Regions from separate parts of the Bacillus cereus group sp. BfR-BA-01316 genome, predicted to be linked through region 2. Evidence: riboswitches for the same ligand, from Rfam matches in the RefSeq annotation. Region 2 holds a riboswitch; each other region holds the start of a gene.

Region 1 (6,053 bases), on a different contig from region 2:
TACCAGCATTACATAACGTTTTCCCCCTAAAATTTTGAACGTATGCTTGATGAACGTCACCGTAGCAAACGACATCTGGTTTTCTTTCCCCTTCTATATTCTCTGTCAACTCACTATTTTCGAACATACTAACACGCTCTTCTCTTGAAGCGTGTGGTTGAATTCTTTCATACAAACTTCTCGGTGAAGCGTGGAACATACGAATGAGTTTGCCGCTCATAAAAAATTCGATTGAAAATGGTAAACTCCTTAAATACTCATTTTGTTCTTCTGACAATTGTTTTTGATGCCATTTTAACGCTTCAAATTCAGTCGGTTTTGTAATGAAATCATCCCAGTTTCCCATTACTACTCCTTCACATTCTTTACGAACAATTTCAATTACTTCGCTAGAATGAGGGCCTTTTCCTACTAAATCTCCAAGACAAATAATGCGCTCAATACCTCGTAATTTAATATCTTTCAGTACAGATTCTAATGCCGGAATATTACCATGAATATCTGAAATTACCGCTATTTTATCCAAATGAAACCCTCCATTATCTATTGTTTATTATATCCACATGATATGATTGGTACCATTTCGGAATATAGGATGAAAAATGATTATGTTCTTCTAAAATTCTGTTTAATCTCTCTTTCATATTCTCTACTAAATGTGGTGTAGTTCGGTTTGTCCATACGATATCCGCTGGGAATGTCATCGCTGCATATAATGAATACAGTTTCCAAAAATGGAGTGACGGTTCACCTCCGCAATAACCGTGAACTTGACCAACCGCAAATGGTTTGCTTATTCTTGTAGTAAAAATCGCTACGTTATAAAAATCATGTATTGGATCGCCAAAATCATATCCACCAAAATCAATAACGATAAACTCCTTATTATGAATCATACTATTCGCTGGATGGAAGTCATCATGTAAAAATGTGATAGGACGATTTTTTAATAAGTCTTTATGATTCTCTACAAAGGTTAATACTGGCTTCATATCTAGAAAGTCTACCTCTAAGTCTGCTAATGCTTTCAAGTATCTCTCGTACTTGTTCCACCGAAACGTTTCCCACGAAGCAATGACATTCTCTTTTTCTATTGCATGAATTCTCTTTAAAACTTCTCCCGCTCTTTTCCCCGCAGCATACTGCTCTTTCACCGATAACTTGCCTAAACTCTCTTCTCCATTTACTCCGTCAATCCATTCAAATATTTGAACGCATTTATTTAATTCTTCAAGTCTTATGAAATGAGTTAACTTCGGCGTTGGAATATGTAATAACTCTATTTGTTTCATATACGTATATTCTTCTTGTTTTCGTTCAAAGTTAACAGCATCACATACTTTTATAAAATACGTTACTCGGTTTTCTAATTCCATTTTATATTTCTCTTCATGTGAAAACCCTTTTGAAATAGCTGTACATTTTACAATACGAGGCCACCCTAGTTTTCTCTCTATCTCTCTGAACATTTCTTCCACAAAGTTCACCTCTATTCATATACGTACAAACTACCTAATACTTCACGCTCTCGTTTATTTCCACCTTTAAACTCCACCGCAAACGGATATTCCCCGTACTGCATTATACGTTCTTTTACTAGACCTTCCCCAATCGGTTCACAAAATTGTACGCTAATATTTCCAAACGATACACTTTGACATTCAGCATTCCACTTTACATTTTTTGTGGCCAAGCTTACTGTTAGTCCCATTACTTCTTTCCATTTCCGCACTGTTTCTCGAACATTTTTCACCGCATAATGAATCGTTTCAATTTGTTGTACTTTGTTTTTATGTTCCGTAATCGTCCCTATTTCACGTAAATCGTTTCTTCTTTCTTCATCCGTTTCATTCCACTGTATAAAGAATGGTAATCTCGGTCCGTTCTCTTCTTGCTTTACAAATAACATTTTCCATTCTAAAAGGCGGCCATCTTTTCTCATCCGTTTCCCTTTAAATGGTCCTATCGTTTGTAAGCCATGTTTGCTTAATTTATCTGCTAGTTCTTCAATTTCATTTGTTCGAATTGCGATTTGTAGCATTCCTTCTCCATTTTGTAATTTCACCACTGTTTCTTGTACTAATGGATTTTCTGCTTCCTTCGCTTTTTCTTCATGCTGAACAGCTAAAAATTCTATATATGATAAATCAAAATAACATAAACTATTCCAAGTACCCCAGTTTGTATGCTGTCCGCCTAACGCAGTATGAAAACCTAGTACCTGCATTTGTTTTGCCGCTTCCTCCGGTGTACAATGAACTGCGTGAACGAGATGATCAAATGCTAACATATTCTTTCTCCCCTTTCTCTCCATCCTTTCATTGTATATTTTATTTTTCTTTCATTCAATTCAAAAAACTTTAAAACCTAGTTGATTTATACGATTAATATGTATTATAATGAAACAAATTTAATTATTGCTGATTGGAAAAACCAAAGGCACTTTTCTCACACGGGAAAAGTGCCTTTTTCATTTATTATTACAGGGGGATTATTTATGCAGAAATTAATTATCTTTTCTATTATCGGATTTTTCGCTCAATTGATTGATGGAGCGCTTGGAATGGCGTATGGGGTAACGTCTTCCTCTTTATTATTAATGTTTGGTATTGCACCAGCTGTTGCTTCTGCATCGGTTCATTTAGCTGAAGTAGTCACTACTGCCGCTTCCGGTGCATCTCATATACGATTCGGAAACGTTGATAAATATACAGTTTCTAGACTTACATTGCCAGGAGCGATTGGCGCTTTTGTCGGAGCATGTTTTTTAAGTAATTTACCGGGCGATATTATTAAACCGTACATTTCCTTATTTTTATTTACTTTAGGGGTTTATATTTTATTACGATTCATCATTCAAAAACAAATTGTTGCTTCAAATAAGCGTATGTCTGCTAAACAACTTGTGCCACTTGGCTTGTTCGCAGGATTTGTTGATTCAACTGGCGGTGGTGGCTGGGGACCTATTACGACACCTGTTCTTCTTGCAAAAGGGAATGATGCTAGAAAAGTTATTGGATCTGTAGATACGAGCGAATTTCCTGTTTCACTCGCTGCAACAATCGGCTTTTTCATCTCACTTGGTTGGGAACAAATAAGCTGGGTTTGGGTATTTGCCCTAATGCTCGGTGGTATTGTTGCCGCACCAATCGCGGCATGGTTAGTACGCATCGTTCCTTCGCATTTACTCGGCGTACTCGTTGGCGGACTTATTATTTTTACGAATATACGTACATTGCTTACATCATTTAAAGTTGATCCAACTATTATTACACTTTCTTATGTTGCAGTTGGTCTTGTCGTTATTATTTCTATTTTTATTTCTGTCCGTAACCATTCAAAGTATTCGAAACAAGCGACGAGTAGCTATCCAACAGATCAAAAACAAATGCTACCATAATTACGCAAAATACCGCCCGATTTGCTTCGAGCGGTATTCTTTATTTTTCAATCTTCCAATTGATCATCGTTTCTGTATTATTTACTCTTTTCATATGTAATTTCTCTAATACACGAATAGAGCTATAATTATCAAGGAGTGTCTCCGCTATAATCGTTTCCACTTCTCCTGTTTGAAAAGCCCATTTCATTAATTCACTAACTGCTTCTGTTGCATAACCTTCATTCCAATATTTCTCAATAAATCCGTAACCAATTTCTACTGTATGTTGCTCGTTCGGTTTCCCTTTAAATCCTATATCACCTAGAACAACATCATCCTCTTTCCGAATAACATACCACGCGCCCCACGGTAATACAGCCGCATCTTGTTTCAAATTTTCTATATGCCCTAAAATATGCGGGCCACTATTGTATCCTTGATTATTCGTAATTTGAACCCATTCTTCCGTACACGGGATAATATGTAATCTTTCCGTTTCTAATTTCATAACGATGTCCCCTTTTCAATTAAACAATACTACAATTTCACTATAAATATATAGAATATTCATTCTTTTTTACGTAAACATATGTTTATTCTTTGAAACAAAATAAAAAACTAATCCCTTTTGATATTTATGTCGAATTATATTTTCTGAATTTTCTTTTAATTTTAAAGGGTTTTTCAATATTTTTTGCGAAACATTTGTATAACAATTTCTTTCTTTATTTATTGTTACATAACAGTAGGTTCGGGTGGAGCTTTGCGAGCGTTTCCTATACAATAACCGATATTTTTTGACTTTTCCTAACAAAATCCCTTGCAATATTTTCAGAAACTCATTACAATTGCCATATATTAAAAATCATAGCAATGAATAAATCCTCATCAATCCGATGAGGTAGAGGTTGCAACTTTTAAGAGTAGAACGGCCGAGACACAGAGAATGTCACCCGACTCCGTTTAAAAGGAAAAGTTGCCGAAGTTTATATTTCTTCTCTGGAAATATTGGCTGGGGCTGTCTCCGAAAGGAACAGAACTGTCACGTTTACAAAATACCGAGTAAACGTGGTGTGCTATCTTAACGGAAGGGTATGATGGGGTGGTTATTTGTGAAACGTTCCGCCTAATTCTTTTGGCGGTTTTTTGTATTTTTCTCCCCCGCTCCTTCCTATCTTACAAGAAAAGGAGTGTTGAACATGAATAGCGCAACGAATCAAGCTACCTCTAAAACGCAAACTACACAAGGACAAGGTGAATTAAAACGCGGATTAAAATCTCGTCACCTTACGATGATTTCTCTCGGTGGTACAATCGGTACCGGACTATTTCTTGCCAGCGGTGGTGTTATCCATTCGGCTGGTCCTGGCGGTGCACTAGTCGCATACGCTGCAATTGGAATTATGGTTTATTTCTTAATGACAAGCTTAGCAGAACTCGCAGCTTACATGCCTGTTACTGGATCTTTTAGCACTTATGCAACAAAATTTGTTGATCCATCACTTGGCTTTGCACTTGGATGGAACTATTGGTATAACTGGGCGATTACGATCGCTGCTGAACTAGCGGCCGTAACATTAATTATGAAATTTTGGTTCCCAGATACACCTTCTCTTATTTGGAGTGGACTTTGTTTAGCTATTATTTTTCTCTTAAACTATTTATCTGTTAAAGGTTTTGGTGAATCTGAATATTGGTTCGCACTTATTAAAGTAGTTACTATTATTATCTTTTTAATTGTCGGTTTTATGATGATTTTTGGAATTATGGGCGGCGAATCTGTCGGCTTTAAAAACTTCACTGTTGCAGATGCACCATTTAACGGTGGAATCATGGCAATTATCGGTGTATTTATGGCTGCTGGTTTCTCATTCCAAGGAACTGAATTATTAGGAGTGGCTGCTGGTGAAACTGCTGATCCAGAACGCAATATTCCGAAAGCAATTCGTTCTATCTTTTGGCGCATTATATTATTCTATATTTTAGCAATTCTTGTTATCGGTTTATTAATTCCTTATACGACTGATAGCCTTGCAGCAAGTGATGTTACAGTAAGTCCATTTACACTTGTATTTGAAAAAGCGGGCGTTGCCTTCGCTGCTTCTGTTATGAACGCTGTTATTTTAACTGCAGTTTTATCTGCTGGTAACTCTGGCATGTATGCATCAACTCGTATGCTTTGGGATTTAGCTCGCCAAGGAAAAGCACCAAAGTTCTTAGGCAAATTAGATAGCCGCGGTGTACCTGTTAACGCATTAATCGCAACATCAGTAGTTGGTAGTGTCGCTTTCATCGCTTCTTTATACGGTGACGGTGTTGTATACATTTGGTTATTAAATGCTTCTGGGATGTCAGGATTTATTGCTTGGGTAGGAATTGCTGTTAGTCATTACCGTTTCCGAAAAGCTTATGTTGCACAAGGGAAAGATTTAAAAGATTTACCGTATAGAGCAAAATGGTTCCCGTTCGGTCCAATCTTTGCATTTACACTTTGTGTTATCGTTATTTTAGGTCAAAACTACGGAGCATTTACGGGAGCATCTATCGATTGGAACGGTGTGCTCGTTTCTTACATCGGTTTACCACTCTTCTTAGTACTATGGTTAGGTTATAAATTTACTAAGAAAACGAAAGTCATTCCACTTGATAAATGTGAACTGAAATAAAGTAA
Region 2 (6,053 bases):
TTATCGTATTAACGACTGTTGCGATCATTACTTTATATGTGATGGCTGTATATATGGAAGAAGTGTATGTTTCTCGAAAAACAGTAGAGAAGAAAAATGTATTAAAAGATATGGCGGATAGTTATAAAGTTGTTATGAAAGACCGAGCGTTTTTAATTTTTTGTGCAGCAAGTATATGTACATTATCGTTAGAATTTCAAATTAATAATTATTTAGGGGTACGTTTACAGAAGGAATTTGAAACGATTCACTTTTTCTTTGGAAATGGTTTTACGTTTGATTTAACAGGTATTCGAATGCTGAGCTGGATATCTACAGAGAATACAATTTTAATTGTATTATTTTCGGCGCTTGTTATTAAAATGTTGAAGAGCTTCAACGATTTAAAGATCTTATATGTAGGCTTATTTATTTATACAATTGGATTTACCATACTTGGAACGAGCAATAGCTTATGGATTTTATTAATTGCGGGGCTTTTCCAAACAGTAGGAGAGATGATGTATGTACCGGTTCGCCAATCTATTATGGCGGATATGGTGCCAAATGAGGCGAGAGGTTCATATATGGCGATTAACGGAATGGTCTTTCAAATGGCGAAAATGAACGGTGCATTAGGGATTATGTTAGGTTCATTTATTGCCTCTTGGGGAATGAGTGCGCTGTATTTTATCGTTGGTATGAGCAGTATTTTATTATTTATGAAGGCGATCGGAAAAGAGAAGTATGAGGATGAGAAAGGAGTTTCTCAGATTGGATAAAGTTATCTAAAAAGCGAACCGGTTATGCTGGGACTCGCTTTTTAGATAGCTTCTAAAACGGATCAACTTCAGCTAAATTTGGAGTGGCAATTGGATTTGTTAATAAGTTTTTCAGCTCACCTACTTCTGAGAGAGCGACAAGGATATAACCACTAATAAGGACGATGAGTCCAATGACCCGTAATGTTTGCAATTTAATGTCACGGCTATTTTCTTCTGAGTTGTTTTGGGGCGTTGAAGGCGGATTGTTGTTCATAATAGAGCTCCCATCTTTTTTATTTATCCCGCTATTTGCGGGCAGTAAGACTCCCACCACAAAATTCGGCGAATGCGAGGAAGTTAGGTGGGAGATAACTGCCCGATTGGTGAAGGCTAATAATCAGTGGGGGATGGACAAAACCCCCACCGATTAAAGTTTCACTTTATATGTGCGAAATCATTATTTAACTTATGGATAGGAATCGTATAGTCATTTTCACTATATGAGAAATGCCTACGAAAAGTGATAAGAAATTTTAGGGCGAGAAAAGAGGCTGTTGTGCGCAGCCTCTTTTTGATGTGGATTTAAAGTAATATTAAGTTACTTCTAAATTGATGCGATATTTTAAGGGAATTACTTGTAAGTTTAAATATATGTAAATGAGGCTATTTATAATCAATTATTAACATTTTAATAGTGAAGTTTTTTCTATTGGTAGGTTTATATGGACATGATAAAATAAAAGTAACTGTATATTGTGAGGGCGGGAGGTTGCAATCCTTTCTCTAATTTTAGAGAGAAAGGAGGTGACCGAATGGATTCTTTACTTCTTTTATTGCACGATGCTGTAAAAGTATTTTTTACGGTGTTAGCGGCTGCTTGTGCAAATGAGCTAGTCAAAAAAATTAGCAATAAATCTAACAAAAGAACCGCCCCTAAGGCCTGCAAGCGTAAGGGCGGTTCTAAACGAAAGAAATAAATTTTAGCAACCGACCACCTTGCGGTAACAGTTACTGGAAGAGATGTTAGCGCATCTTTTCTTTTATTTTATACGAAATAAAGCGATATAATACTTGTAATCAATTTCTATACTTATAGTATAACAAGCAGATATGAAAAATCAACCGGCACTATATGGCCAAAAAGAAAACATGTTATAGTGAACAGATATTTGAACTATAAAGAAGAAATCCTCTTCTTCGTTTTCGGTACGATAATAAATTTAATCCAGAGCATCCCAATGACTGCAATGATCAAACTATGTAGTAATTGTCCTGTAGCAATGAGTATAACAACTGAAAATACAATGAGTTGAATACTTAGTAATGTGAAAATTAAGCTAAGAAATTGATTCATTCTTTCTTCAGTGGCAATCGGATACAATGCCACGATAATATTTCCCGAAAAATACTTCCACAGCGAACGAAGCTGCATAGAGATCATATATAGGACGCAGTAAGCGATAGCGCCTTTTACGTATATATTCGGTACGAAATATAGGATGAAAGAACCGATTAACCCTAAGCGAATATATATACCGAAATAATCATTCCCACGTAAAAACGATAGTGTATGTAAATAGAAGAAAGTAGCTTGTTTTTTATGTAGTAAAGGTTCGATCCAATTTGTAAGCCATTTTCTGCCGTTTACTTGTTTTTTTAGCTGCGGAACATCGGTGAAGATGCTAGCGAATTGATAAAAGCGTATGTCCATTTTTTCTTCTTGTTCGATTATGTATTCCCACGGTATGCGCTTTGTAGGCTGTTTTTTTGTATATAGAAGTAGGAAGGAAAGAAGTAATAGTAAGCCGCCTAGCACAATAATATTTGCAACAGAAAATAGCATGTAAATGATAAGTGCATTACAAGTAATGCGCACTATAAGCCATATGTTTTTTTCATGACTATCACGCCATATCCAATGTATGTATATGTTCCAGCCCTTTAAAATCATTAAAACGATAAAGATTGTACATAAGAAAGGTACAGTCAATTGTAATGATTGCATAGCAAGCGGTACGATAATAAGGAACGTAAATACAAGCGGGAAAAGCTGAATGATGTAATTATATAGAAGAGATTTTTTGAAATAAGATGTTAATTTCTCTTCTAGTGCTAGTAAATAGACAGCGTCAGGTTTTTGAATAAATGTGCGAACTTGGCATCTCGTTATAATGAGTGTAAGTACGATCGTGATGAGTAATAAAGATATTCCTTTAGAAGGATCCGTTTTAAGAAACTTTGCGTAATAATATGCACCTACACATGAGACGAAGATGAAGCTATATAGCAAACCGTTAATCATACGTGCAAAGTATGTGATGGCATTTTGAATATGTTGTTGAAAGCGAGAGCTCCATAGTGATTCGATTGACATGTTTTTCACCTCTTTTTTCTATTATATATGTTTTATTAAGCAAAAAACGAGCAAATTGCGTTACGCAATTTGCTCGTCTTTCTTTTCGTTATTTTTTTTCTGATCACGATTCATTAATGGATAGAAGGCAAAGCCGATTACGAATAAACCAATTCCGAGAAGGAATGTTTTTATATCGGACGCGCCTGTTTTAATAACCCATAAAGCATAGCAAATTGCAATGACTGCGACCACGCCATCTATAATTCTTGCCCGTAACTCATTTTTATAAGTTTCACCAGTTGCGACCAGTTTTAACTGGAAGATTGGTGAAACGAGATATGGAATGAGGTAGGCTAAAGTTGATACTGTAATAACGAATGTATAAGCTTCCGCAATGGTTCCAGATAGTGTTGAGAATAAGAATACTTGCGACATAATGTTTGTTAATCGTAATGAGTAAATTGGACTTCCTTTTTTATTTGTTTTTGTAAAGAAGGAAGGGAAGAAACCTTCTTTGGCTGCTTGATAAGGTACTTCTGAGCTTAATAAAATCCAGCCTAATATTGAACCGAATAGGGAAGTAAGAGCAAGTAATGCCATAAGTTTCCCGCCGCCGTGACCCATTGCAGCGTTTAATGCGTCTGCTAATGGACGTTCAGAAGCTTGTAATTTATCAACGTGAAGTACACCCATTGTTAAAATTGTAATTCCTAAGTAAATTGCAACTGTGATAAGTAATCCTGCAACAGTGGCGCGTTTTACCGTTTTTGGGGAGGTAGCTCGGTTTGATAAAAGAACGGCTGATTCAATCCCGATAAATGCCCAAAGCGTTGTAAGAGCCGCTAAATTTACTTGTGAAAGGAGGCCGTGTGATACGCCTTCTTTATCGATCATTGGTGTGTACCATTGTCCAAACTTTGAAGCTTCGAATGCAAATAAAGTAACGACGATGAATAGAAGGAATCCAGTCACTTTCGTTGTCGTTGCTAAGAAGTTTAGCTTCCCAGCTCCGCTTACACCGTTTGTTAAAATTAAATGTGTGCCCCATAGTAAGACAGAACAAATAGTAAATGTAATTAGTTTTCCAACTTCTATATTGAAAGAGCCAATTGAAAACAATAGACGCGTATCTTTCATAATTGGGAAGAAGAGTGATAAATATCCCGCGAAAGATGTGATAATGGCAACGTTACTTGCCCAATTTGCTACCCAATATCCCCACACCATGCTGAAACCAGCCATTTTTTTCTTTTTTGGTGATGAGAATAAAGCATATGCATGACTTTGTGGTCCTGTCGTTAAATCAGGACGACGAATTGCTAAATTACCGAAAACAAGAGCTAGCATTAAAACACCAAACCCTGTTGTTAACCAAGCTAAAGTGACACCGAGAGGGCTAGCTGTTTGTGCCAACGTACTTGGCACCATGAAAATACCAGCGCCAACCATGTTACCGACAACGAAAGCTGTTAGTACCCAAAAGCCCCATTTTTTTTGTTGCATAGAAAATACCTCCAAAGTTAGTATAACCAAGTCAAGCGAGGAGATATGTATGTCTTCCTGCTAGGGAAGAGAAGTTCCAAACAAAACAAAAAAAGCACGTAATTTGCCGCTACATGCTTTCTATCTTATAAGAAACCCACGACATACCTCTCGATAGCTCTCCACAAACGAAACGTTTGTGACAGTTCTGCACTTATTAAATGCAGACCCAGCAAGCGCGCATGGTGGGCACGTCTTACTTCGGCAACCATTCCTTTCTCATTCATTCATCAATGCCACTACATCTCCTGAAATGATACTCTTAATGATTGCAACCTCTACCTCACCGAGATACGAATGAGGATTTATGTATTAAATTAACATGTTTAAGAGTAACAAATGTATTTTTATACGTCAATGGATATAGTAATAATCAGATTATAGAGAAGAGTTCGTTATTAGGTCCTGTAGGATTTAAGCCGCTTCATAATACACAAGTGTTTCGGAAATTTAAAAAGCAGCTGACCTAAATATTAGATCAGCTGCTGAATATAAGATTAAACTAAGTTTAATACAGTTACTTTTTGACGAGTCATAGACTCAAGGCTCTTACGAATACCTTGTGCGCCCATACCTGAACCTTTTACACCGATGAATGGGAAGTGGTCAGGACCGCGCTCTGTGCGTCCGTTAATTTGAACAGAACCAGTGTCGATTTTGTTAGCAATTGCAAATGCTTTGTTAATGTCTTTCGTGAAGACACTTGCTTGCAAGCCAAACTCTGATTTGTTAGCAATTTCAATCGCTTGTTCGTCAGAAGAAACACGGATGATTGGAAGGATTGGGCCAAATGGCTCTTCCCAAGCAACTTTCATTTCTTCTGTTACGTTGTCGATTAATGTTGGGTAAATTAAGTTACGCTCACGTTTGTTACCGATAACGATTGTTGCACCTTTTTCAGCAGCATCGTCAATTAAACCTTGAACGAAGTCAGCAGATTTGTCGTCGATTAATGGAACGATTGTGCTGTTTTGTTCTGGAGATCCAACTGATAGTTCAGCCACTTGCTCTTTTAATAAGCCAGCTAGTTCGTCTGCTACATTTTCGTGTACAAGTACACGTTTAATAGCTGTACAACGTTGACCTGAGTAAGAGAATGCACCGCTTACGATATGCTTTGCAGCTTCTTGTAAGTCTGCATCTTCACAAACGATACCAGGATCTTTACCACCAAGTTCTAATACAAGTGGAATCATCGCAGCTTTTTTCGCTAAATGTTTACCTGTATTTGTACCACCTGTGAACGATACCATATTTACGCCAGGATGTTCTACTAAGTAGTCACCAATTACAGAACCGCGTCCTGTAGCTACGTTTACAAGACCTTTTGGAAGGCCCGCTTTATGAAGTGCTTCAACCATTTTAATACCGCTAATAGCACCTTGAGTTGCTGGTTTGAAGATAACAGCGTT
Region 3 (6,053 bases), on a different contig from region 2:
ATGTTACATTCAGGAGAAGAATTAGAAATTGTTCATTCACTAGCGAAGTGGAAAAGGTCCGCATTACATGAATACGGATATGAAGCTGGTGAAGGTTTATATACAAACATGAACGCGATTCGTCGTGACGAAGAACTTGATGCAACACATTCCATTTACGTTGACCAATGGGATTGGGAAAAAATCGTTCAAAAAGAATGGCGTACTGTCGATTACCTACAAGAAACAGTACGAACAATTTATGGAATATTCAAAGATTTAGAAGATCACTTGTTTGAGAAATATCCGTTTCTTGGAAAGTATTTACCAGAAGATGTAGTTTTCATTACTTCCCAAGAACTAGAAGACAAATATCCAGAGTTAACACCGAAAGATCGTGAACATGCAATTGCAAAAGAACACGGTGCAGTCTTTATTATGGGAATTGGTGATGCACTTCGTTCAGGTGAAAAACACGATGGGCGCGCAGCTGATTATGACGATTGGAAATTAAACGGTGACATTTTATTCTGGCACCCAGTACTACAAGCTTCATTCGAATTATCATCAATGGGAATTCGTGTTGACAGTAAATCACTTGACGAACAGTTAACGAAAACTGGTGACGATTTCAAACGTGAATATGATTTCCATAAAGGAATTTTAGAAGACGTACTACCATTAACAATTGGTGGTGGTATCGGCCAATCAAGAATGTGTATGTACTTCTTACGTAAAGCGCATATCGGTGAAGTTCAATCCTCTGTATGGCCTGACGATTTACGTGAAGCTTGCAAGAAAGAAAACATTCATCTGTTTTAATAGAAATATGAGGGAGAGTAGCTCAGGAATAGAGCTACCCTCCCTTTTTTGTTGTGTAAACGAGTGGTTTACAGTGAGTTGTATTAATAGTTTCTTTTATCGATTATGAAGGAATTCAAGGGAAAGAGCGAAAGGATATATATGAAAAAAGTGAGAAGAGTCTGTTATATTTCCTAGGAAAAGCCTATAGTGAGCAAATTAATTCTTCTATCTAGAATGTTGAATAGAAATCATAATAAAAAGCTGTCTGCATAGAGTATTGAAATCTATGTGAACAGCTTTTTTCTATTTAAATAGGAAAGAAATAGATTAGTAAAATTTTTTGTGAGCTTTACTGCTGAATAATAAATATAAAATTAGCCCATTTGCACTAAAGGTTCAATTTTCGCCATAAATGATTGATGAAGTGCTTCAACACCCGTTACTAAATGAAGGCGGTCAATAACGACAGATACTTTAATTTCTGATGTACTTACCATTTTAATATGAATATCTTCTTCTTTTAAAGTAGTGAACATATTCGCTGCAACACCTGGATTAGATACCATACCAGATCCTACAATTGATACTTTTGCTAAATGATTTTCATACTCTACAGATTCATAGTGAAGTGCTTCTTGATTCTGTTCCAATACTTCTAGTGTTTCTCGTAAGTCATTAGAATGGATAGAGAAGGAAAGATGAACAGTTCCTTCATTTGTAATACTTTGAATAATAATATCTACATTAATATGTGCTGCTGCTAATGTAGAGAAAACTGTTGAAAGTGCACCTTGCTCTAATCCTTTAATTGTGACGCGTGTAATGTTATCCTCAAATGCAATACCTTTAACGATTGATTGTTGTTCCATGTTACATTCTCCTTTTACAATTGTTCCGTTTTCTTGTTCCATGCTTGATCGTACTTCTAAAACTACATTATGATTTTTAGCAAATTCAACAGCGCGTGGGTGTAATACGCCAGCACCGAGATTGGCAAGCTCTAACATTTCGTCATAAGAAATTGTATCTAATTTATAAGCATCTTGTACAACTCGTGGATCAGTCGTATATACGCCAGTCACATCCGTATAAATATCACATTTTTTTGCTTTTAGTGCCGCAGCTAATGCGACAGCAGTCGTATCAGAGCCACCGCGGCCAAGCGTTGTAATTTCACTTTCTATACTTATGCCTTGGAATCCAGCTACGATAACAATTGTGCCTTCAGTAAGATAAGACTGAATACGATTGGTGTTAATGTCAGTAATCCGTGCACTACTATGTACAGATTCTGTCGTAATACCAGCTTGCCATCCTGTTAATGAAATTGCGTTATAACCTTTTGATTGTAGTGTCATTGTTAATAATGAAATGGTTACTTGTTCTCCTGTAGATAGGAGCATATCCATTTCACGTTTACTTGGATTTTCAGTAATAGCGTTAGCAAGTGCTACAAGTTTATCCGTACTTTTTCCCATTGCTGAAACGACAGAGACAATACTATGTCCTCGTTCATATTCTTCAATAATTAAATTTGCTACATGTTGAATGCGCTCGACGCTTCCGACAGAAGTACCGCCAAATTTTTGTACAATCGTTTCCATTACGAATTCCTTCTTTCGTCCATTTTTAAGAATAGGTTAGGACATATACAAATCCCAATATTCCTGTAGTTACCAGAGAGAAAAATAAAAAACACCATCTCAAATAAGTGAGGATGGTGCTGTTACAGGAAAAGGGAAACAGAAAACGGAGCTAATAAAAAAACCGCCAAAAAAGGAATATCATAAAAATGATATCTCTTTTTTGTAGATAGCTCTTCATACGTACACGTCTGTACATATGACAGTTCTGTTTCTATTCGAAAACAGCCCCAATTGATAAATACAGAGAAATTTATCAATTTCGGCAACACTTCCTTTCCTCTAAGATCATAGACATCTCTGTGTCTCCTTTAGAATACTTATAAGCGTTGCAACCTCTATCTCACGTTTTAGGCGAGAGTGTATAATTTATGAAGTTGTTGGTAACATTTGTTTTATAATAATTTAAATTTTTCAGGGAATCAAGTGTTTTGTATATATTTTTAAAATTCTATCTTTTATTTAGATTAGTTTGTGAAAAATGTAGCAAAATCAATTCATTGCATGTACATTGAAAATATAGCGCATGGGAGGTGGAAGGATGGGGAAGAAAAAGCCTATTTATGTAGCAACAGAGATGAACACAACAATGGAGAAACTATGGGCATATACACAAGAGCCTGATATACATACAGAGTGGGATGTTCGTTTTACTGAAATTTCGTATTTGGAGAAAAAAGAAGGAGAACCACAGAAGTTTTTATATAAAACAAAGATCGGATTTGGACTTGAAATAGCCGGAGAAGGGGAATCGATAGGTGAAATAAGAAAAGACACTGGGGAACGCATTTCTTCTTTGAAATTTTGGACAGACAATAAGCTATCACTTATACAAATAGGACGAGGTTATTGGAAGTATACACCGAATGGAGAACATATTCATTTTGAAACGCAATATGATTATGATACAAGGTTTGGTCGTATAGGGAATGTGATAGATTCATATGTTTTTCGGCCTTTATTAGGTTGGGCGACAGCATGGAGTTTTGATGCTTTAAAATTATGGTTAGAAAAGGGACTTCATCCTAGTATGTTAATTAGAAGAACGATGACCTATTGGCTCATTTGCTTTTTATTTGCTTTCGTATGGTTATATCAAGGAATTGTACCGAAAGTGATTTTTACTCATCCAGAGGAAGTGAAGATGCTTTTTGAGTTAATTGGATCGAATGAAAGTAGTATTTTTATACTTAAACTAGTTGGATTTTTAGAAATAATATGGGGTGTTATGTGGCTATTGCCACTTCAAAAACGAAAGTTGTTTATAGTGCATATTGTTATGTTAATAGGCTTAACTATAGTGGCAGGACTTACGAATATCACAAGTTTTATGCAACCGTTTAATCCGATTACATTAAATTTTCTTCTAATAGGGTTATCGATTGTCGGTTATATAAATAGCACTAATTTACCAAGTGCAAAAAATTGCAAGAGGACGAGAAAGGGATAAGGATATGGTTAATATTTATGAAAAATTATTAGGTGAATCCTATAAAAAACTTCATCCAAAATTACAGAAGCGATATGCGATTACAAAGGAAAATAGTTTTATTGGGGAAGGGGAGATGGATGAAATTTACGGAGGATCTTTTTTCGTTAAATTGATTTTAAAAATTGCATCGAAGTTCCGTATGTTTTTCTCTGAGCGTGGGGAAAAAGTTCCGTTTGTGATACATAATACCGCTGAGCGAGATGCACATGGGAAAGAATTTGTAAGGTGGAATCGTACTTTTTATTTTCATAATAAGAAAAGGTATTTTAACGCTGTTATGAAGCTGGATGAAGAAGAAAATGAAATTGTTGATTATTTTGGTGAACCACATTTACTCGTTTCTACATTGAATTTTTATATTGATGAAAAAGGTGGAATGCATATTTCTTCAAAGAAGCAATGGTTTTATATGTTTGGAAGAAAAATACCGTTACCTAAATTTTTATACGGAGAGGCAAAAATTGTTGAAAGCTATGATGATGCACTACAATGTTTTCGGATTCATGTACAAGTACGAAATCCGTTAATTGGTTCATTATTTTCATATAAGGGAACATTTGTGGAAAGGAAATAAACGAGATGAAAAATATAATATTTGGCCTTGCTTGCTATACGACTTTTCTTATGTTTGAGTGGTCTAATGTAAATCCTGTTGAAGCAATTATATTATTATCTATTTTGTTATTTATACCAATGTCATTTTGCATTATTGACAAAGAAACGAGGAATGGATCGTATTTATTATTTTATAAATTTGTATCGTTTTTATATCCAATCGCAGCAGTTAGTGCGGTGCTAGCTTTCGTAACAAATCATTTTGTCTTTGCTCTTCTTTGGTTTATGTATACTGGGATTCTTGCATTATTTGGTATAAGTAGATTGCTAGAAAGAGGATGGAAGCCTTTAGAAGAAGCAGCTATAGATAGTGCGTTTATTTATTTGTTCCTAGGTGGTTTTTGGTTTTTTGCTTCTGTAGCAAAACTTTCAATTATGCACTTTAGTTCTGACATTGTTTTGCTCACAGCGGCACACTTTCATTACTCGGCATTTCTATTGCCGTTATCAGCTGGTTTGCTTGGAAGGAAAAGAGAAAAGAGAAGTAAACTCTATGACTCCATAATGTTTATTATCGTCATTTCTCCAATGACAGTTGCAATAGGAATTACATACTCGAGGGTATTTGAATTTTTTGCAGTGTTCATATATTTATGTGCCATTTACGGATATGGAGTTTACGTGTGGAGAACGAAATTCAATGCTATGAGTGCGAAGGTACTTTTAGTTCTTTCTTCTAGCACACTTATGGTAACAATAATGTTTTCACTCATATATTCATACGGAAATTTCAAACAAGTAATGACGATTACAATTGCACAAATGGTTTGGATTCACGGTGTTGTAAATGGAATTGGAGTAGCGTTACCAGCATTTGTTGGCTGGATGATTGAAAAGAGTGTTCCGAATTATAAATATTACGGGAAACCAATGAGTCAATTAAGAGGAAATGTGTCGATTGGTGAGGCATTTTTACATAGTAGAAATTTAGTAGATGGCAAGGAATACAGTGGTCTAGTTGATAAAATGAATGATTTTCATAGTGACACATTTGATGAAGTGAAGCTCCCTTTAAGTATTATTTATTTTTATGAGAATACGAGCGATTATCAGTTGCAAGCGAATATTAACTGGTCACGTTGGTTCCGTCCATTTGCATTTTTTTATGAAAAAATGAGTAAGTGTGTAGCCCAAATTCATTTAGGGATGGGCGGTAAGTGGGAAGCGATGCAAGGCTCTATTATTGGGATAAAAGATGAAAGAGATGGAAGGGATAACGTAAGAGCCTGGCTGCGAAAAAATGAAGTAGGAGATACAATTTTTGTAGCTCTATATTCAAGGCATACATATAAGAACGAGACATATATGAATATCGCATTGCCTTTACCATATGCAAATATGACTGGTATTTTGAAATTGTACAATGAAGCTAACCGCTTAATTATTACTAGTAAGCGAAGAAATAGTGGTAAGGGAGATGAAGGGATATACTTACATACTCGCTTCTTTACAATACGCTTACCATTAGCAGAGACTTTTATCATTAAAGAGGGAACGGATCAAATGTTAACAGCTAACCA

What was found. A riboswitch is a leader RNA that binds a small molecule or an ion and turns the genes downstream of it on or off. The one in region 2 is predicted to bind lysine.
Positions count from the first base shown of each region.
Region 1: it holds a riboswitch for lysine, as region 2 does, so the genes downstream of both, MR071_RS15580 (amino acid permease) here and MR071_RS18680 (amino acid permease) in region 2, are expected to answer to the same signal.
Region 3: it holds a riboswitch for lysine, as region 2 does, so the genes downstream of both, MR071_RS05395 (aspartate kinase) here and MR071_RS18680 (amino acid permease) in region 2, are expected to answer to the same signal.

Region 1 is NZ_JAKUGX010000019.1:77,367-83,419, reverse strand. It holds gene MR071_RS15605 (metallophosphoesterase family protein) at 1-526, opposite strand, end outside; gene MR071_RS15600 (aminoglycoside phosphotransferase family protein) at 540-1,478, opposite strand; gene MR071_RS15595 (VOC family protein) at 1,490-2,290, opposite strand; gene MR071_RS15590 (sulfite exporter TauE/SafE family protein) at 2,498-3,400, shown strand; gene MR071_RS15585 (GNAT family N-acetyltransferase) at 3,441-3,890, opposite strand; lysine riboswitch at 4,277-4,469, shown strand; gene MR071_RS15580 (amino acid permease) at 4,582-6,048, shown strand.
Region 2 is NZ_JAKUGX010000027.1:25,157-31,209, reverse strand. It holds gene MR071_RS18700 (MDR family MFS transporter) at 1-761, shown strand, start outside; gene MR071_RS18695 (hypothetical protein) at 814-1,017, opposite strand; gene MR071_RS18690 (hypothetical protein) at 1,556-1,720, shown strand; gene MR071_RS18685 (ABC transporter permease) at 1,918-3,117, opposite strand; gene MR071_RS18680 (amino acid permease) at 3,178-4,602, opposite strand; lysine riboswitch at 4,749-4,930, opposite strand; gene gapN (NADP-dependent glyceraldehyde-3-phosphate dehydrogenase) at 5,139-6,053, opposite strand, start outside.
Region 3 is NZ_JAKUGX010000004.1:154,581-160,633, forward strand. It holds gene asnA (aspartate--ammonia ligase) at 1-801, shown strand, start outside; gene MR071_RS05395 (aspartate kinase) at 1,158-2,387, opposite strand; lysine riboswitch at 2,589-2,775, opposite strand; gene MR071_RS05400 (DoxX-like family protein) at 2,968-3,876, shown strand; gene MR071_RS05405 (DUF4166 domain-containing protein) at 3,881-4,492, shown strand; gene MR071_RS05410 (YndJ family protein) at 4,498-6,053, shown strand, end outside.